One region of the Nonomuraea sp. B10E15 genome, then DNA from elsewhere that is predicted to be linked to it. Evidence: predicted binding sites of a transcription regulator. Region 1 holds the regulator's gene; the other holds the start of a gene.

Region 1 (8,238 bases):
CGTGCCCGATGGAGGAGTGCCCGCCTGGCGACGTCGTGGAGGAGACGCCCACCGGCGGCAGCAGCCCGCTCCTCGACGCCTCCCAGCCGGCGCCCTGACGGCCCTCAGAGGCCCTACCAGCGCCCCGTACGCGTCATCAGCACGGCCGCCGCCGCCACGCCCGCCGTGGACGTACGCAGGACCGTGGGCCCCAGCAGCACCGGCACAGCCCGCGCCGCGCGGAACCTGTCGAGCTCGTCCGCTGAGACACCGCCCTCAGGCCCCACGACCACCACGATGTCGCCGCCCTCCGGCAACTCCACGCCCGACAGCGGCTCGGCCGCCTCCTCGTGCAGCACCAGCCCCAGCGCCGCCTCCGACAGCAGCCGCTCGACCTGGGAGGTGGAGGCGAGGTCGGCGACCTCGGGCAGGCGGAACCTGCGGGCCTGCTTGCCCGCCTCACGAGCCGTGGACCGCCAGCGCCCCAGCGCCTTGGCGACCTTGTCGCCCTTCCACTGCGTGACGCTCCGGGCGGCCGACCACGGCACGATCACGTCGACGCCCGCCTCGGTCATCATCTCGACCGCCAGCTCGCCCCTGTCGCCCTTGGGCAGCCCCTGGACGACGACCAGCCGCCGGCCGGGCGGCTCGACGGTGTGCCGGCCGATCACGTCGAGCCGGAGCGCGTCCTTCAGCACCTCGCGTACGACGCACTCGGCGACGGAGCCGGCGCCGTCGGTCAGGTCGACCCGCTCGCCGGCCCGCAGGCGCCTGACCGAGGCCGCGTGGCGCCCCTCCGGGCCGTCGAGCGTCAGCTCCGTGCCGTCCAGCTCCCGCGACAGGAAGACGGGGACGGTCACGTCACCTGCCGTTGAAGGCGTCGCGCAGCCGGGAGAAGAAGCTCTGCTGCCCGGGGGCGAACTTGCCGGGAGGCCGCTCCTCGCCGCGCTGCCTGGACAGCTCGCGCAGCAGCTCCTCCTGCGCCGTGTCGAGGCGGGTCGGCGTCTCGACGTTGACGTGGATCAGCAGGTCGCCCCTGCCGGACTCGTTGAGCCGCTGCACGCCGCGCCCGTACATCGTGATGACCTGACCTGACTGGGTGCCCGGGCGGACGTCGATCTCCTCGGCGCCGTCGAGCGTCTCCACCGTCAGCACCGTGCCCAGCGCGGCGGCCGTCATCGGGATCTGCACGGTGCAGTGGAGGTCGTCGCCGCGCCGTTCGAAGATCTCGTGAGGCCGCTCGGCGATCTCGAGGAACAGGTCTCCGGGCGGGCCGCCTCCGGGACCGACCTCGCCCTCGCCGGCGAGCTGGATGTGGGTGCCGTCCTCGACGCCCGCGGGGATGCGGACCTTGATCGTCCGCCGGGTGCGCACCCGGCCGTCGCCCGAGCACTCCTGGCAGGGGTTGCGGATGATGGTGCCGAACCCGCCGCACTGCGGGCACGGCCGCGAGGTCATGACCTGGCCCAGGAACGAGCGGGTGACCTGGGAGATCTCGCCGCGCCCGTTGCACATGTCGCACGTGTCGGGGTGGGTGCCGGCCGCCGCGCCCGCGCCCTGGCACACCTCGCAGATCACGGCCGTGTCGACGACCAGCTCGCGGGTGGTGCCGAAAGCGGTCTCGCGCAGGTCGAGCTCGACCCTGATGGTGGCGTTGCGGCCCCTGCGGGCACGCGAACGGGGGCCCCTGGCGCCGGCCGCGGTGCCGAAGAAGGCGTCCATGATGTCGCTGAAGGGGAAACCCGCGCCGAACCCGCCGGCTCCGGCGCCCGCACCCGCTCCGGCGCCGCCGAAGGGGTCGCCGCCCAGGTCGTACATCTGGCGCTTGTTCGGGTCGGACAGCACCTCGTAGGCCTGCGTGATCTCCTTGAACCTGTCCTGAGTCTCAGGATCGGGGTTCATGTCGGGATGCAGCTCGCGGGCGAGCCGGCGGTAGGCCTTCTTGATCTCGTCCTGACTGGCGTCAGGGCGCACCCCGAGGGTGGCGTAATAGTCGCTGTTTGCCACTTATCGACCTCTTAAGATGCAGCCAGGATCTGGCTGACGTAGCGTGCCACCGCGCGCACGGCGCCCATCGTCACTGGATAATCCATCCTCGTGGGTCCCAGCACCCCGAGCCGGGCCAGTTGGTTGTCGCCAGAACCGTATCCGGTCGCGACGATGGATGTGCCCCGCAGGTAGGGGTTTTCCGAGCCGATGCGCACGGTGAGCGCGGACGGGGTGTCGGACGTGGTCTCGCCGAGCAGCCGCATGAGCACCACCTGCTCTTCCAGCGCCTCCAGCACGTCGCGGAGGCCGGTGGAGAAGTCGGCGCCGGCGAGGTTGGCCGCCCCGGCGAACACGATCTTCTCGTCGTGCCGCTCCACGAGGGTCTCGAGCAGCACCGACAGGATCGTCGCCACGGCGGGCCGGTCTTCGGCGGGCAACCGCTCAGGCAGGTCGGCCACCAGGTCGGGCACGCTGGTCAGGCCGCAGCCGTCGAGGCAGGAGTTGAGCACGGCGCGCAGGTGCGCGATCCGCGCCTCCTCCACCACCTCGGGCAGCTCGATCACGCGCTGCTCGACGCGGCCGGTGTTGGTGATCAGCACGAGCATGACCCGCCGGTCGTTCAGCGGGACGAGCTCGACGTGCCGCACCGTCGAACGGGTCAGCGTCGGGTATTGCACCACCGCCACCTGCCTGGTCAGCTGCGCGAGCAGGCGAACCGTGCGGGTCACCACGTCGTCGAGGTCGACCGCGCCGGCCAGGAACGTCTCGATCGCCCGGCGCTCGGCCCCCGACAGCGGCTTGACCTGCGAGAGCCGATCGACGAACAGGCGATAGCCCTTGTCCGTCGGCACCCGGCCCGCGCTGGTGTGCGGCTGCGTGATGTATCCCTCCTCCTCCAGCGCCGCCATGTCGTTCCTGACCGTCGCCGGGGAGACCTTCAGATTGTGGCGATCGGCCAGCGCCTTGGAGCCCACCGGTTCGTTGGTCGACACGTAGTCTTCGACAATGGCGCGGAGCACCGCCAGCTTCCGTTCGTCAAGCACGCGCTCACCTCCTGCCCTCGTGCCATGGGGAAGACACAGGCTCTAGCACTCTGTGTTCCCGAGTGCCAAGTGTACGGCTCTCGCCCACAAGGTGCGATAACACCGTGTCCCGTCCTGCTTCTAGCTTCCGGGAAGGGACAGGCCTCACACTTGCGCACATGACCGACGATTCCCAGCCCCCGTCGTCCGACCAGCCGCCAGGGCAGGATCCCGACCAAGGTCAGTCCCAACCCCCGCAGCACGGCCCGCGACCGGGCTCCCAGCCGGGCTACGGCCCTCAGCCGGGCTCCCAACCCGGCTACGAGCCCCAACCCGGTTCGCAACCCGGCTACGAGCCTCAGGCGGGCTCACAGCCTGGTTACAGTCCGCCGCCTCAGTTCGGGCATCCATCGCCACCCTATGATCAGCCCTCGGGCTACGGTCAGCCTTCGCCCCACGGGCAACCGCCGTACCACAGCGGGCCGTACGCGCGACAACCGCACCACAGCCAGCCCGGGCCGTACGCGCAGCAACCCCAGTACGGCCCGCAACCCCAGTACGGCCCGCAGCCGCAGTACGGCCCGCAGCCGCAGTACGGACCTCATGGCGGGCAACCCCAGTTCCCGCCCCGCATCGACCCGAAGGCCGTGACGCCGCCCCTGTGGTGGCTCGGAGCCGTCTGGGGCGTGGCCGTCGTGTGCCTGATCACCGCCGCCGTCATGTTCGGCGGCGGGGCCGACGCGTCCGGCCTGGCGCCGACCAAGGCGTTCGCGGCCGGTGAAAGCGTCACGGTGCCGATCGACCCCGCGGACAGGCCGGCCGTCTACATCGCCAGCGACACGGCCGTCCACTACGCGTGCGAGATCTCCGGACCGGCCAGGCTGGCCAAGACCACGGGCCTCCCGAGGGTCACGGAGGGCGGCACGGTCTGGCAGCAGTTCCTCGTCATCAACGCGCCCGCCAGGGGCGACTACCAGCTGATCTGCACCCACCAGGAGCAGGCCACCGTACGGTACGGCGTCGGGAAGGACGCCTCCTCCACGGGCGCGGTGACGACCGCCCCGTTGCTGGTCGGCGGCGCGGGACTGCTCGCCGCGGTCATCGGCACGGCCGTCGTCCTGGCGGGCCGGGGTGCGTCGCGCAGGCGCCTTGCGGTCGGCGCGGTCGGCGGGTGATTTGCTACCGTCCCCGTGTGTACGAGGGCGATGTACTGGCGGGGAATTGGCGTCGGCCGGGCAAGGGGAAGATCCCGAAAGTGCCCGCCGAGCTGGAGCTCGTCGTGGAAGATGCCGACAGCGGCTTCTGCGGCGCGGTGGTGGCCTGTGACAAGGAGGCCGTCACGCTCGAAGACCGGTTCGGCAAGCGCCGGTTGTTCCCGCTCGCGCCCGCGGCGTTCCTGCTCGAGGGCAAGCCCGTGACACTCGTGCGCCCGGCGGCGGCCCCCGCGGGCACCAGACGCAGCGCGTCGGGCTCGATCGCCGTCCAGGGGCTGCGGGCCAGGGTGGCCAGGGAGAGCCGGATCTACGTGGAAGGTGTGCACGACGCCGCCCTCGTGGAGAAGATCTGGGGTCACGACCTGCGGGTCGAAGGGGTCGTGGTCGAATACCTGGAGGGCGTGGACGATCTTCCCGCCATCGTGGCGGAGTTCGGTCCCGAGCCTGGCCGCCGGCTCGGGGTGCTGGTCGACCACCTCGTGCCCGGTTCCAAGGAGAGCCGGATCGCCGCCGAGATCACCTCACCGGACGTGCTCGTCGTGGGGCACCCCTACGTCGACATCTGGCAGGCGGTCAAACCGTCCGTGCTGCGCATCCCCGGCTGGCCCGACGTGCCGCGCGGCGTGCCGTGGAAGGAAGGCGTGATCGCGGCCCTGGGCTGGCGCATGGAGCCCGCGCAGGCATGGCGGCGCATCCTCGGCGCCGTCTCGAGCTACACCGACCTGGAGCCGGAGCTGCTCGGCCGGGTCGAAGAACTGATCGACTTCGTGACGGAGGCATCTTGACTTCCTCCCCACGCCTAAAGGCGGGGGATTCCAACCTTCACAGGTTGGGTTTCCTGCTTCGTGGGCGACTGCACCCGGGCGGACCCGGAGTGTCTGACATCACCTCCACAGGCAGACACGGCAAGACCTGCCGCCAGGATGTTCTTCGCGGCGTTGACGTCCCTGTCATGCAGGGTGCCGCAGCCCGGACAGGTCCACGTCCGGGTGGAGAGCGAGAGCGTTGCGAGCAGGTGTCCGCAGTCGGAGCATGTCTTCGAGCTGGGGAACCAGCGGTCCACGACGATCAGGTGGCGTCCGTACTTGGCCGTCTTGTATTCGAGCATGCGGCGGAAGGTGCCCCAGCCGCAGTCGGAGATGGCCTTGGCCAGGCTCCGGTTGCGGACCATGTTCTTCACGGCCAGGTCTTCGATCACGATCACGTCGTGGTCGCGGACCAGCCGCGTCGAGGTGCGGTGCAGGAAGTCCGCCCGGGACGCGCGGACCTTGCGGTGGGCGCGGGCGACCTTGGCTTTCGCCTTGGCCCGGTTGTTCGAGCCGCGCTGTTTTCGGGCCATCCGGCGTTGGTAGCGGGCCAGGTTGCGTTCTCGTTCGGCCAGGCTGCGAGGGTTGGCGATCTTCTCGCCGCCGGAGGTGACCGCGAAGTCCTTGACCCCCAGGTCCACGCCGAGCACGGCGCCGGCAGGGGCGGCCTGATCCGGGTCGTCGGCCTCGGCGGCGAAGCTGACGTACCAGCGTCCGCACGGGTCGCGGGAGACGGTCACCGTGGACGGGTTGATCGTGGCCGGGTCGATGTCCGGCCACGACCACACGAACGCCAGTCGCGTGTTCATCTTGGCCAGGAACAGTTGCCCGTCGCGGTAGCGGAACCCGGAGCGGGTGTATTCGGCGCCCTGGCGGCCGGTGCGGGACTTGTAGCGCGGATATCGGGCGCGTCCGGCGAAGAAGTTGGCGAACGCCTTCTGCTGAGTGCGCAGCACCTGCTGAAGCGGGACCGAGGACACCTCGTTCAGCCAGGCGAACTCCTCGGTCCGCTTGAGCTGGGTGAGGAAGGCGTTGGCCTGCGGCACGTTCGTGGATGCCCGTTCGGTGTGCCAGCGGCGGTGCCGCCAGGCGAGCGTCTGATTCCACACCACGCGCACACAGCCGAACGTGCGGTTGAGCACCGCTGCCTGTTCGGGGGTCGGGTAGGCCCGGCACTTGTACGCCGTCCGCACACTCAAGATCTTAGCAGGCCACCCCGCGCCTGCTTAACGCCATTCCGCCTTGACGGCGGACTGACGTCCTGTGCGCCGCTACGCGGCAGGTTCGCTTTCCTCCCCAGGGCTGAAGCCCGGGGTCTCCAGCGAAGGAACGAGAGATGAGCCAGGATCCCCAGCCGCCACCTGACGACGAACGCACCCGCAAGGTGTCAGCGTCAGACCTCCAGCCGGACCACTGCTCCGGCCCTCAACCCCCGGCCTCCGGCGAGCAGCCGGACTACCGCGGCCAACCCGGCTCCCAACCCGGCTACGGCCCTCAACCAGGATCTCAGCCCGCCTACGGCGACCAACCCGGATACGGATCCCAACCGCAATCCCATCCCGCATACGGCGGCCGGCCCGGCTACGGCGGGCAGTTCGGCCAGACGAGCCAGCCGGGCTACACCGGCCAGCCCGGGTACGGCAGCCAGCCCGGGTACGGCCCGCAGCCCGGGTCCGAGCCCGCCTACGGCGAGCAGTCCTACGGCCGGATGCCCGACTCCGAGCCCATCTACGGACCCCAGCCGCCCCGTTACGGCGGGCAACCAGGTTACGGCGGGCAGCCCGGCTACGGTCCGCCTCCCGGTTACGCACCACCGCCCGGCCAGGGCCAGGCCCCGGGATACGGCGCTCCCCCGCCCGGCTACGCCTACCCCCGGGGCCCGCACGAGCCGTACGTCCCCGGCCGTTTCGGCCCTCGCCCGGGCACCGACGACACCTCGCTGGCGATGATCGCGCACCTGCTGGGCCTGCTGGCCTCCTGGATCGGTCCGCTGGTCATCTACCTCATGAAGAAGGACGAGTCGCCGTACGTGCGGGACCAGGCGGCCGAGGCGCTCAACTTCCAGATCACGATGTTCATCGGCTATCTCGTCTCGAGCATCCTGATGATCGTCTTCGTCGGCATCCTGCTGCTGCCGGTGGTCTGGATCGTGTCGTTGATCTTCCACATCCAGGCGGCGATGGCCACGAACAAGGGGCAGATGTACCGCTATCCGTTCGCCATCCGCATGATCACCTAGACGAGCAGATCCCTGATGAGGGCGTCGGCCAGCAGCCGGCCCTGGAGGGTGAGCACCATCAGCCCCGACCTGAACGGCCCGGGCTCGAGCAGCCCCCGCGCCAGCGCGCTCGCCACAGCGGGACGCGCGGCGGGCGCGACCTCGGCGAGCGGGTAGCCGGACGCCAGCCGCAGCTCCAGCATCAGGCGCTCGGCGTCGCGGTCATCGGTGTCCAGCACCTCGCGGGCATGGGCGGGCGAGGCGCCGCCGGCCAGCCGCTGGGCGTAGGCGGCCGGGTGTTTGACGTTCCACCAGCGGGTGCCGCCGACGTGGCTGTGCGCGCCCGGACCGGCGGCCCACCAGTCGCCGCCGGTCCAGTAGAGCAGGTTGTGCCGGCAGCGCGCCGCGTCGGAGGTGGCCCAGTTGGACACCTCGTACCAGTGGAGACCTGCCTGCGACAACATCTCGTCGGCGATCAGGTAGCGGTCGGCGGCCACGTCGTCGTCGGGCATCGGCAGCTCGCCCCTCCGGATCCTGGCCGCCAGCCTGGTGCCGTCCTCGACGATCAGCGAGTACGCCGACACGTGGTCGGGCCCGGCCTCGATCGCCGCGTCCAGCGAGGCCCTCCAGTCGTCGTCGGACTCGCCGGGCGTGCTGTAGATCAGGTCGAGGTTGACGTGCTCGAACCCGGCCGCCCGCGCCTCCTTCACGGCCGCGGCGGCCCGCCCCGGCGTGTGCCCGCGGTCGAGCACCTGGAGCACGTGCTCGCGGACGCTCTGCATGCCGAAGCTGACCCGGTTGAACCCGCCGTGGCGGAGTTTGTCGAGGGAGGACGGGGTGACGGACTCCGGGTTGGCCTCGGTCGTCACCTCGGCCCCCGGCCGCAGCCCGAACTCCGAGCCGATGGCGCCAAGGATCCTGGCCAGGTCTTCCGGAGGAAGCAGAGTGGGGGTGCCCCCGCCGAAGAACACCGTCTCCACCGGCAGCTCGGCCGTGCCCAGGACGCGGCG
Region 2 (8,238 bases), on a different contig from region 1:
CCAGGCGCTCCTGCAGCTTCTCGCGGTCCCAGTCGGAGTCGGACTGCTCGATGGCAATCTTGATCTCCTTGACGCGGTCCTCGATGGCCTGGGCGTCGCCGGCGCCGTCGACGATGGTGGTGTTGTCCTTCGTCACCACGACGCGGCGGGCCTGGCCGAGCACCTCGAGACCGACGTGCTCCAGCTTGAGGCCGATCTCCTCGCTGACGACCTGGCCGCCGGTGAGGATGGCCATGTCCTGCAGCATCGCCTTGCGGCGGTCGCCGAAGCCCGGGGCCTTGACGGCCACGGAGGTGAAGGTGCCGCGGATCTTGTTGGTCACCAGAACGGCCAGGGCCTCGCCCTCGACGTCCTCGGCGACCACGAGCAGCGGCTTCTTCGTCTGGGCGATCTTCTCCAGCAGCGGCAGGAAGTCCGCGATGGAGGCGATCTTGCCCTGGGTGAGCAGGATGTAGGCGTCCTCGAGGACGGACTCCATCCGCTCGGGGTCGGTCACCATGTAGGCCGACAGGTAGCCCTTGTCGAACTGCATGCCCTCGGTGAACTCGAGCTCCATGCCCATGGCGTTGGACTCTTCGACGGTGAGCACGCCGTCCTTGCCCACCTTGTCGAACGCCTCGGCGATCAGGTCGCCGATCTGCGCGTCCTGGGCGGAGATCGTCGCAACGTTGGCGATCTCCTTCTTGTCCTCGACCGGCCGGGCGGTGGCGAGCAGCTTGTCGCTGATCGCCTTGGCGGCCTTGTCGATGCCGCGCTTGAGCGACAGCGGCGAGGCGCCGGCCGCCACGTTGCGCAGGCCCTCGCGGACCATCGCCTGGGCCAGCACCGTCGCGGTGGTGGTGCCGTCACCGGCGATGTCGTTGGTCTTGGTGGCAACTTCCTTGGCGAGCTGGGCGCCGAGGTTTTCGTAGCGCTCGTCCAGCTCGATCTCACGAGCGATGGTCACACCGTCGTTCGTGATCGTCGGCGCACCGAACTTCTTGTCGATGACGACGTTGCGGCCACGCGGGCCAAGGGTCACCTTCACGGCGTCCGCGAGGGCGTTCACGCCACGCTCTAGCGCGCGGCGGGCGTCCTCGTCGAACTCCAGGATCTTCGCCATAGCTGAAAGTCCTCTCCTAGCGTCGAAAGCCCCGGTCGCCCCTTGGAGCGCCCGGGGCTCGACGCACCGGCTTACTTCTCGATGATCGCGAGAACGTCGCGGGCGGAGAGCACGAGGTACTCCTCGCCGCCGTACTTGACCTCGGTGCCGCCGTACTTGCTGTAGAGGACGATGTCGCCCTCGGAGACGTCGAGCGGAATCCGCTTGTCGCCGTCCTCGTCCCAGTTGCCGGGGCCCACCGCGAGGACCTTGCCCTCCTGCGGCTTCTCCTTGGCGGTGTCCGGGATGACCAGGCCGGAAGCGGTGGTCTGCTCGGCCTCAAGCGGCTGAACCACAATGCGGTCGCCGAGCGGCTTAACGGGAACCTTGGTGGCGGTCGTCACGATCGGACCTCCCCTTCAGATTTGAATGATCTAGAAGAGGCGACCAGCTGGGCCTGCCGTCGCGGGTGTCAGACCTGCCTCGTCGCACGTTGGCACTCTCAAGGGGAGAGTGCCAACAGGAAACATATGCAAGAGGGGCTTGACAGTCAACACGAACGCGTCTGCTGAGAGCGATCAGGGTGCCGGCAACAAGGCGCTATCAGCGTAATGGCCGGTCATACAGGGGTTAGTAAAGATCCTCCTGCCGCGAGATTCGCGAGCGCGCGTGTCGCGCCGTCCTGACGACCCGGCATCTTCTGGTAAGCGACCGGGCCACCGTTCCACGCTATCCCCCGCGCCCCACCGCTCCGGCCGGATCCCCGCGCCGCGGGTACGTCCCCGGTGCCGCTAACGTCGTGTGACGTGGACCTCGACGCCTTCAACGAGCTGCTGACCCCGCGCGGGCGGCGGGCGCTCGCGGAGGCCGGCGAGCTCGCCGGCGCCGACCCGGTGGCCGCCGCCACGAGGCTGCGCAGGACGTATGACGCGGCGCTCACCTCGGCGGCGCTCACCCAGGCGGGGCTCAGGGAGCGCGCCACGGCCAAGTTCGGCGAGGACGCCCGGCTGATGTACTTCACGCCGCACGGCCTTGAGCAGGCCACCAGGACGGAGGTCGCCGGGCACCGCGCCGCCCGCCTGGTGGCCGCCCGCGCCCCGGAGCCGAGAGTCGCGGACGCGTGCTGCGGCATCGGCGGCGACCTGCTGGCGCTGGCCCGCGCAGGCTGCGCCGTGGAGGCCGTCGACACCGACCCGCTGACCGCCGCCGTGGCCAGGGCCAACGCCGAGGCGCTCGGGCTTGGCGACCGGGTGACGGTGCGCGTGGCCGACGCGGCCGGCGTCGAGCCGGAGCGCTACGACGTGCTCTTCGCCGACCCGGCACGGCGTACGAGCAGGGGCCGCACGTTCGACCCCATGGCCTACTCGCCGCCCTGGCCGGTGGTGCTCGACCTCGTCTCCAGGGCTCGTGCGGCCTGTCTCAAGGTCGCCCCCGGCATCCCCTACACGTTCATCCCCGAAGGGGCGGAGGCCGAGTGGGTGTCCTTCAAGGGCGAGGTGAAGGAGGCGACGCTCTGGACCGGGGCCGGCCGGAAGGCGGACCGCCGGGCCACCCTGCTGCCCGGCGGCCACACCCTCACGGCCACGGGCGTCCGGGCCGCCACGGGCCCGCCGGGCCGGTACGTCTACGAGCCCGACGGCGCCGCCATCCGCGCGCACCTCGTGGGCGAGGTGGCCGAGATCGTCGGCGGCCGCCTGCTCGACCCGATGATCGCGTACATCACGGGCGACGACCCCGTGGACACCCCATGGGCGGCGAGGTACGAGATAGACGACGTACTTCCGTTCTCGCTGAAGAAACTACGCGCCGCACTTCGAGAGCGGAAAATCGGAAATGTCACCATCAAGAAGCGCGCCTCAGCCGTCGACATCGAACGCCTGCGCAGCGATTTGCGACTCAACGGGGACAGAACAGCCGTCGTCATCCTGACCCGCATTCTTGATAAACCATCGGTCATCATCTGCAATCCACCATCACCCCGCTGAGCAGGCATCTCGGGCATTCTTCGGTTTCGAGCGATCTTTCCATTCGGCGCTGACGGACCTTGATCAAAAGGCTAAGGTGGGCGGGCGGGAGTTCTCCCCAGTGCGGTTAACCGTGTTCTCGCTCTTTCATCTGCAAACCTGACCTACCCCACCGCTGCGCGGCAGACCGTCGGCGAGCGAAGGAGCTTTCGGTGGATCATTCCAACCACACCACCCTTCTTCAGGCAGGCGGCCATCTGGCCATTTCAGAGAGAATGCGAGACCTGCTGCAGCGCGCCTCCCAGGATCACGTCTACGAGCAGCGCACCCAGGGCGCCATGCTCGACGAGATCCGCCAGCGGCTCGAAGGCATGGAGTGGCTCCTGCGCGAGGTGCGCGAGCGCGAGCTCGGCGGCCTGAGCGGCACCCTTGAGGCGGTCAACGGACGGCTGGACGACATCACCGCCAAGCCGCCGATGTGGGCCGAGGGCCTGGCGCAGCACGTGGAGGCGGTCCGCGACCACGTCGACGCCGTCGGCGAGCGGGTGAGCGGCGTCGACGCCCGTGTCGCCCCGATGTCCGAGCTGCCCGGCCTGCAGGCCGGCGTCGGCACCGTCGGCGAGGGCGTCGACGAGGCGCTCAACCGCCTGCAGGCGGTGCTCGACACCGCCGACGGCATCACCAAGGGCATGTCCGACTTCGCCACCAGGCTGACCACGCTCAGCTCCAGCATGGAGGCCGCCGCCGGCCGCTTCACCAGGCTCGACCGGTCGATGGCCGAGCTGGCCACCCGCACCGACCGCGTCGAGGGCGTGATCAGCGACCTGTCCGAGGGCATCGCCGACTCGGCCGAGCAGACGCGGGCCCGCCTCGACGCCGCCGAGCAGCGCATGGCTGCCCGCCTCGACGAGACCGACCAGCGCCTCACCGCCCGGCTCGACGAGGCGGGCCAGCACCTCACGACCCGGCTCGACGACACCGACGAGCGGCTCACCGTGCGCCTGGAGGGCACCGACCGGCGCCTGACCGCCCGGCTCGACGAGACCGACCAGAGGCTGGCCAGGAGCCTCGTCGAGGCCGACGAGCGGCTCGCCATCCGGCTCAAGGAGGCCGACGACCAGCTCACCGGCCACCTCTCCGACATCGAGCAGCGGCTCGCCGCCAGGCTCGACGAGACCGACCGCCACCTCGCCGTCCAACTCGGCGAGAGCGAGCAGCGCCTGACCGCCCGGCTCGGCGGCGTGGACGCCAGGCTCGACCGGGCGGAAAGCGCGCTCTCCGGCCTCGACACCAGGGTGGCCGACTTCGGCGGCCGGCTGGAGTCCGCCGACGAGTGCCTGGCCGACATCGACACCAGGATCGACGGCCTCGACACCCGGGTGGGCGGCGTCGACAAGCGCCTCGCGTCGATGGACGGCCAGCTCGGCGCGGTCGACAAGCGCCTCGGCATCCTCGACGGCCATCTGGGCCGCCACGACGACCGCTTCGACGCGCTCGACGTACGCGTCGACGCCCGCTTCACCGCCCTCGACGAGCGCATGTCCGGCACCGAGCAGCGCGTGGGCGAGAGCACCACCCGCGCAGAGGGCCGCTTCAACCGGCTCGACGGCCAGATGGACGCCATCGACGAGCGCCTCGGCGAGGCCGAAGAGCACCTGAGCAGCCGCTTCGACGCCATCGACGGCCACCTCGGAGGGCTCGACAGCCGCTTCAACGTCCTCGACACCCACGTCAACGGCCTGGTCACCCGCGCCGAGCAGGCCAGCGAGCACCTGGAGTCCGTCGACGACCGCATCGAGTCGGTCAACCAGCGCGTCGGCCAGCTGCCCGCCACCCTGGCCATCCCCGAGCGGATCGGCGAGCTGATCCGCTCGCAGACCGGCGACCAGGCCGAGCGGCTGACCACCGCCGCCACCGCGCTCACCGAGCTGGTCAGGACACGTCCCGACCGCGACGAGCTGGCCGAGACGGTCACCGGCATCGTGCAGCCCGCCGCCGAAGACCTCAACAAGCGTCTCGGCGCCCTGGAGGAGACCATGCTGGCGCTGGCCGAGGCCCTGCTCCGCCCGACCAGGGCGAAGGACTGACCGCTCGCGCGGGCACCCGCCGGCCTGCCCGCGCCCTACACGTGCACCGTCGTGATCGGGAGCGAGGAGTCGGCCGGGATCTCCAGGGTCGAGGGGGTGATGCCGGCCGCGACCAGGTCGGAGCCCAGGGCGGCGACCATGGCGCCGTTGTCGGTGCACAACCCGGGCCGCGGCACCCGCAGGCGCACACCGGCCGCCTCGCAGCGCTCCTGCGCCAGCGCGCGCAGCCGGGAGTTGGCCGCCACACCGCCGCCGATCAGCAGATCGTCCACCCCGTATTTCCTGCACGCCTGCAGCGCCTTGCGGGTCAGCACGTCGACCACGGCCTCCTGGAACGAGGCGGCGACGTCGGGCACGTGCACGGCCTGCCCTGACGCCTCGCGGGCCTCGACCCAGCGCGCCACGGCCGTCTTGAGCCCGGAGAAGGAGAAGTCGAGCGTGCCGTCGTCCAGCTTGCCGCGCGGGAACGCGATCGCCTCGCCGGAGCCCTCGCGCGCGGCCCTGTCGATGTACGGCCCGCCGGGGAAGGGCAGCCCCAGCACCCGCGCCACCTTGTCGAACGCCTCACCGGCCGCGTCGTCCACGGTGGAGCCGAGCGAGATCACGTCTTCGGCGACGTCGGGCACGAGCAGCAGCGACGAGTGGCCGCCCGAGACCAGCATGGCGACGCACGGCTTGGGCAGCGGCCCGTGCTCCAGCTGGTCGACGGCGACGTGGGCGGCCAGGTGGTTGACGCCGTAGAGGGGCACGCCGAGGCCGAGCGCGTAGGACTTGGCCGCGGCCACCCCGACCAGCAGCGCGCCGGCGAGCCCTGGGCCCGCGGTCACGGCGACGGCGTCGATGTCGGAGAACCTCAGCCCGGCCTCGGCAAGGGCGGCCTCCACGGTCGGCGTCATGGCCTCCAGATGGGCGCGCGAGGCGACCTCGGGCACCACGCCACCGAACCTGGCGTGCTCCTCCATGCTGGAGGCGATGGTGTTGGCCAGCAGCGTGTGACCCCTGACGATGCCGATGCCGGTCTCGTCGCAGGAGGTCTCGATCCCCAGGACCAGCGGTTCGTCAGCCATCGAGCTTCCTTCTCATCATGATCGCGTCGGTGCCGTCGTCGTAGTAGCGGCGGCGGGTGCCGATCTCCTCGAACCCGAAATGCCGGTAGACCGTCTGCGCGCGCGCGTTGTCGGCGCGTACTTCCAGGAAGATCTCCCGCGCTCCCCTGCGCTGCGCCTCGGCCAGCAGCTCGGTGAGCATCGCGCTGCCGATGCCGGTGCCCTGGTGTTTCTCCAGCACGGCGATGGTCTGGACGTCGGCCTGGTCGGCCGCGGCGGCGAGCCCGGCGTAGGCGACGATCTCGCTGTCGACCAGGGCCACCACGTAGTGGCGCGTGCGCGGCATGTCGGCCAGCTCGCCGCGCATCATGCCCTCGCTCCACGCGTCGAGCGGGAAGGTGGCCTGCTCGATCGCCATGACCGCCGGCAGGTCGGCCTCGGTCATCGGCCTGAGCTTCACGCCGTCACCCTCTTCGGCGCGCCCGGCACCACGGCGTCGGGCCTGCGCAGGTAGATCGGCCGGGGCGGACCGAGCGGGGCGCCCTCGGCGAGCCGCTCGGCCGCGAGCGCGGCCAGCGCCCCCGCGCTGGGGTACGGGGGCACGTCGCCCCCGTTTCCCAAAATTTCGGGATATAGCGCAGCACCCGCTCCCACGACCGGCAGCCCCTCCACCGGCACCTCCGCGGGCCGGTCGACGAACGGGCCCTCGGCCCGGGTGCGCATGTCGGCATAACGCCCCCAGAACACCTCTTTGCGCCGCGCGTCGGTGGCCACCAGGAACGGCTCTGCCAGGCCACTGCCGAACGCGACCGCGTCGAGCGTGCACACGCCGTAGGAGGGCACGCCCAGCGTCGTGGACAGCCCCTGCGCGGTCATCAGGCCGACACGCAGCCCGGTGTAGGGCCCGGGGCCACTGCCCGCCACGACGGCCGTGACGTCGCGCAGCGACGCCCCCGACTCGGCCAGGACACGCTCGATGGTGGGGGCGAGCAACTCGCCGTGGCGCCGGGCGTCGATCGTCGTCGACTCGGCGAGCACCCGCTCCCCGTCGTGGAGGGCGGCGGTGACGGCGGGTGTCGCGGTATCAAAGGCCAGGACCAGCACGACTGTCTAGCGTACCCGCCGTAAAGGTCTCTCCCGGCCGTTACCGGCACGCCCGGCGACAAGCCGGTGCGGGACAGTGTCAGGCCCAGCCCGTACGCCGCCGCAACCAGTCGAGCGCCACCACGCCCTGCGCCCGCTGGAACGCCCTGACCGTGGGCAGCCCCGGCGGATCGGGCAGGCGGCCGTGGTGGACGAAATAGCCGGCCATGGCCGCGACGGTCGCGGTCACGGCGGGATCGGGGTCGGTGCACAGCTCGTACGGCGGCGGCCCGCCCTGCATGCCGACCGACGGCAGCAGGTAGACCCGGTCGACCCAGGGCGCGCCCAGACAGGCCCACGGCCAGTCGACGAAGTAGACACGTTCGTCGGTGAGCAGGATGTTGTCGGCCCGCACGTCGGCGTGGACCAGGGTGTCTCCTGCCGCGGCCGCCGCCCAGCCCGACTCCAGCCCGGCCAGCTCATCGAGGTGGCGCAGCGCCCACGGGTCGAGGCCGGTGGTGTCCTCGTCGAGCAGGCTGCGCCAGCCGTCGAACGAGCCGAACGTCTCGCCCAACCGCGGCACGTCGATCGGTGAGGGTGTGAGCGCGGCCGACATCTCGTCGAGGGCGTCCAGCACCCGGTCGAGCTGGTCACGCCGCCACGGCAGCTCGGGATGCGCGCCCTCGACGTCCTCGAAGACCAGCGCCACCCAGCCGTCCAGCTCGAAACCCGTCAGCAGGCGGGGCGCCGGCACGGACGCGGGCAGGGCTGCCGCGATCTCGAGCTCGTTCTGGTACATGCGAACGCTGTCGGCGTTCGGCTCGGGGCCGACGGCCTTGACGAACGCCCGCCGTCCGCCTTCGGTGCGCAGCCGGACGGCGGCCGCCGGCGTGAAGCCGCCGGGCTGCGTCGTCGCCTCCGCCACGCGCCCGCCGAGGAAACGTTCGACCGCCGCGCGTACCGGCGGGTGCACGTCG

Evidence for each region. The regulator HrcA, encoded in region 1, represses chaperone genes, less so after heat shock. The targets are predictions, from matches to a motif close to TTGGCACTCTCNNNNNGAGAGTGCCAA.
Region 2: a site for HrcA is predicted at 1,575-1,601, ahead of groES (co-chaperone GroES). Genes of this name have one in related genera too.

What each region holds. Positions count from the first base shown of each region.
Region 1 covers NZ_JBDPMB010000001.1:341,994-350,231, reverse strand. The annotation lists gene ABGB14_RS01660 (hypothetical protein) at 1-98, shown strand, start outside; gene ABGB14_RS01655 (16S rRNA (uracil(1498)-N(3))-methyltransferase) at 114-839, opposite strand; gene dnaJ (molecular chaperone DnaJ) at 841-1,986, opposite strand; gene hrcA (heat-inducible transcriptional repressor HrcA) at 1,998-3,011, opposite strand; gene ABGB14_RS01640 (hypothetical protein) at 3,170-4,165, shown strand; gene ABGB14_RS01635 (DUF3097 domain-containing protein) at 4,183-4,989, shown strand; gene ABGB14_RS01630 (RNA-guided endonuclease TnpB family protein) at 5,004-6,203, opposite strand; gene ABGB14_RS01625 (DUF4870 domain-containing protein) at 6,347-7,249, shown strand; gene hemW (radical SAM family heme chaperone HemW) at 7,246-8,238, opposite strand, start outside.
Region 2 covers NZ_JBDPMB010000010.1:48,989-57,226, reverse strand. The annotation lists gene groL (chaperonin GroEL) at 1-1,102, opposite strand, end outside; gene groES (co-chaperone GroES) at 1,174-1,488, opposite strand; gene ABGB14_RS26470 (class I SAM-dependent methyltransferase) at 1,888-3,066, shown strand; gene ABGB14_RS26465 (hypothetical protein) at 3,258-5,132, shown strand; gene tsaD (tRNA (adenosine(37)-N6)-threonylcarbamoyltransferase complex transferase subunit TsaD) at 5,168-6,199, opposite strand; gene rimI (ribosomal protein S18-alanine N-acetyltransferase) at 6,192-6,623, opposite strand; gene tsaB (tRNA (adenosine(37)-N6)-threonylcarbamoyltransferase complex dimerization subunit type 1 TsaB) at 6,635-7,282, opposite strand; gene ABGB14_RS26445 (aminoglycoside phosphotransferase family protein) at 7,362-8,238, opposite strand, start outside.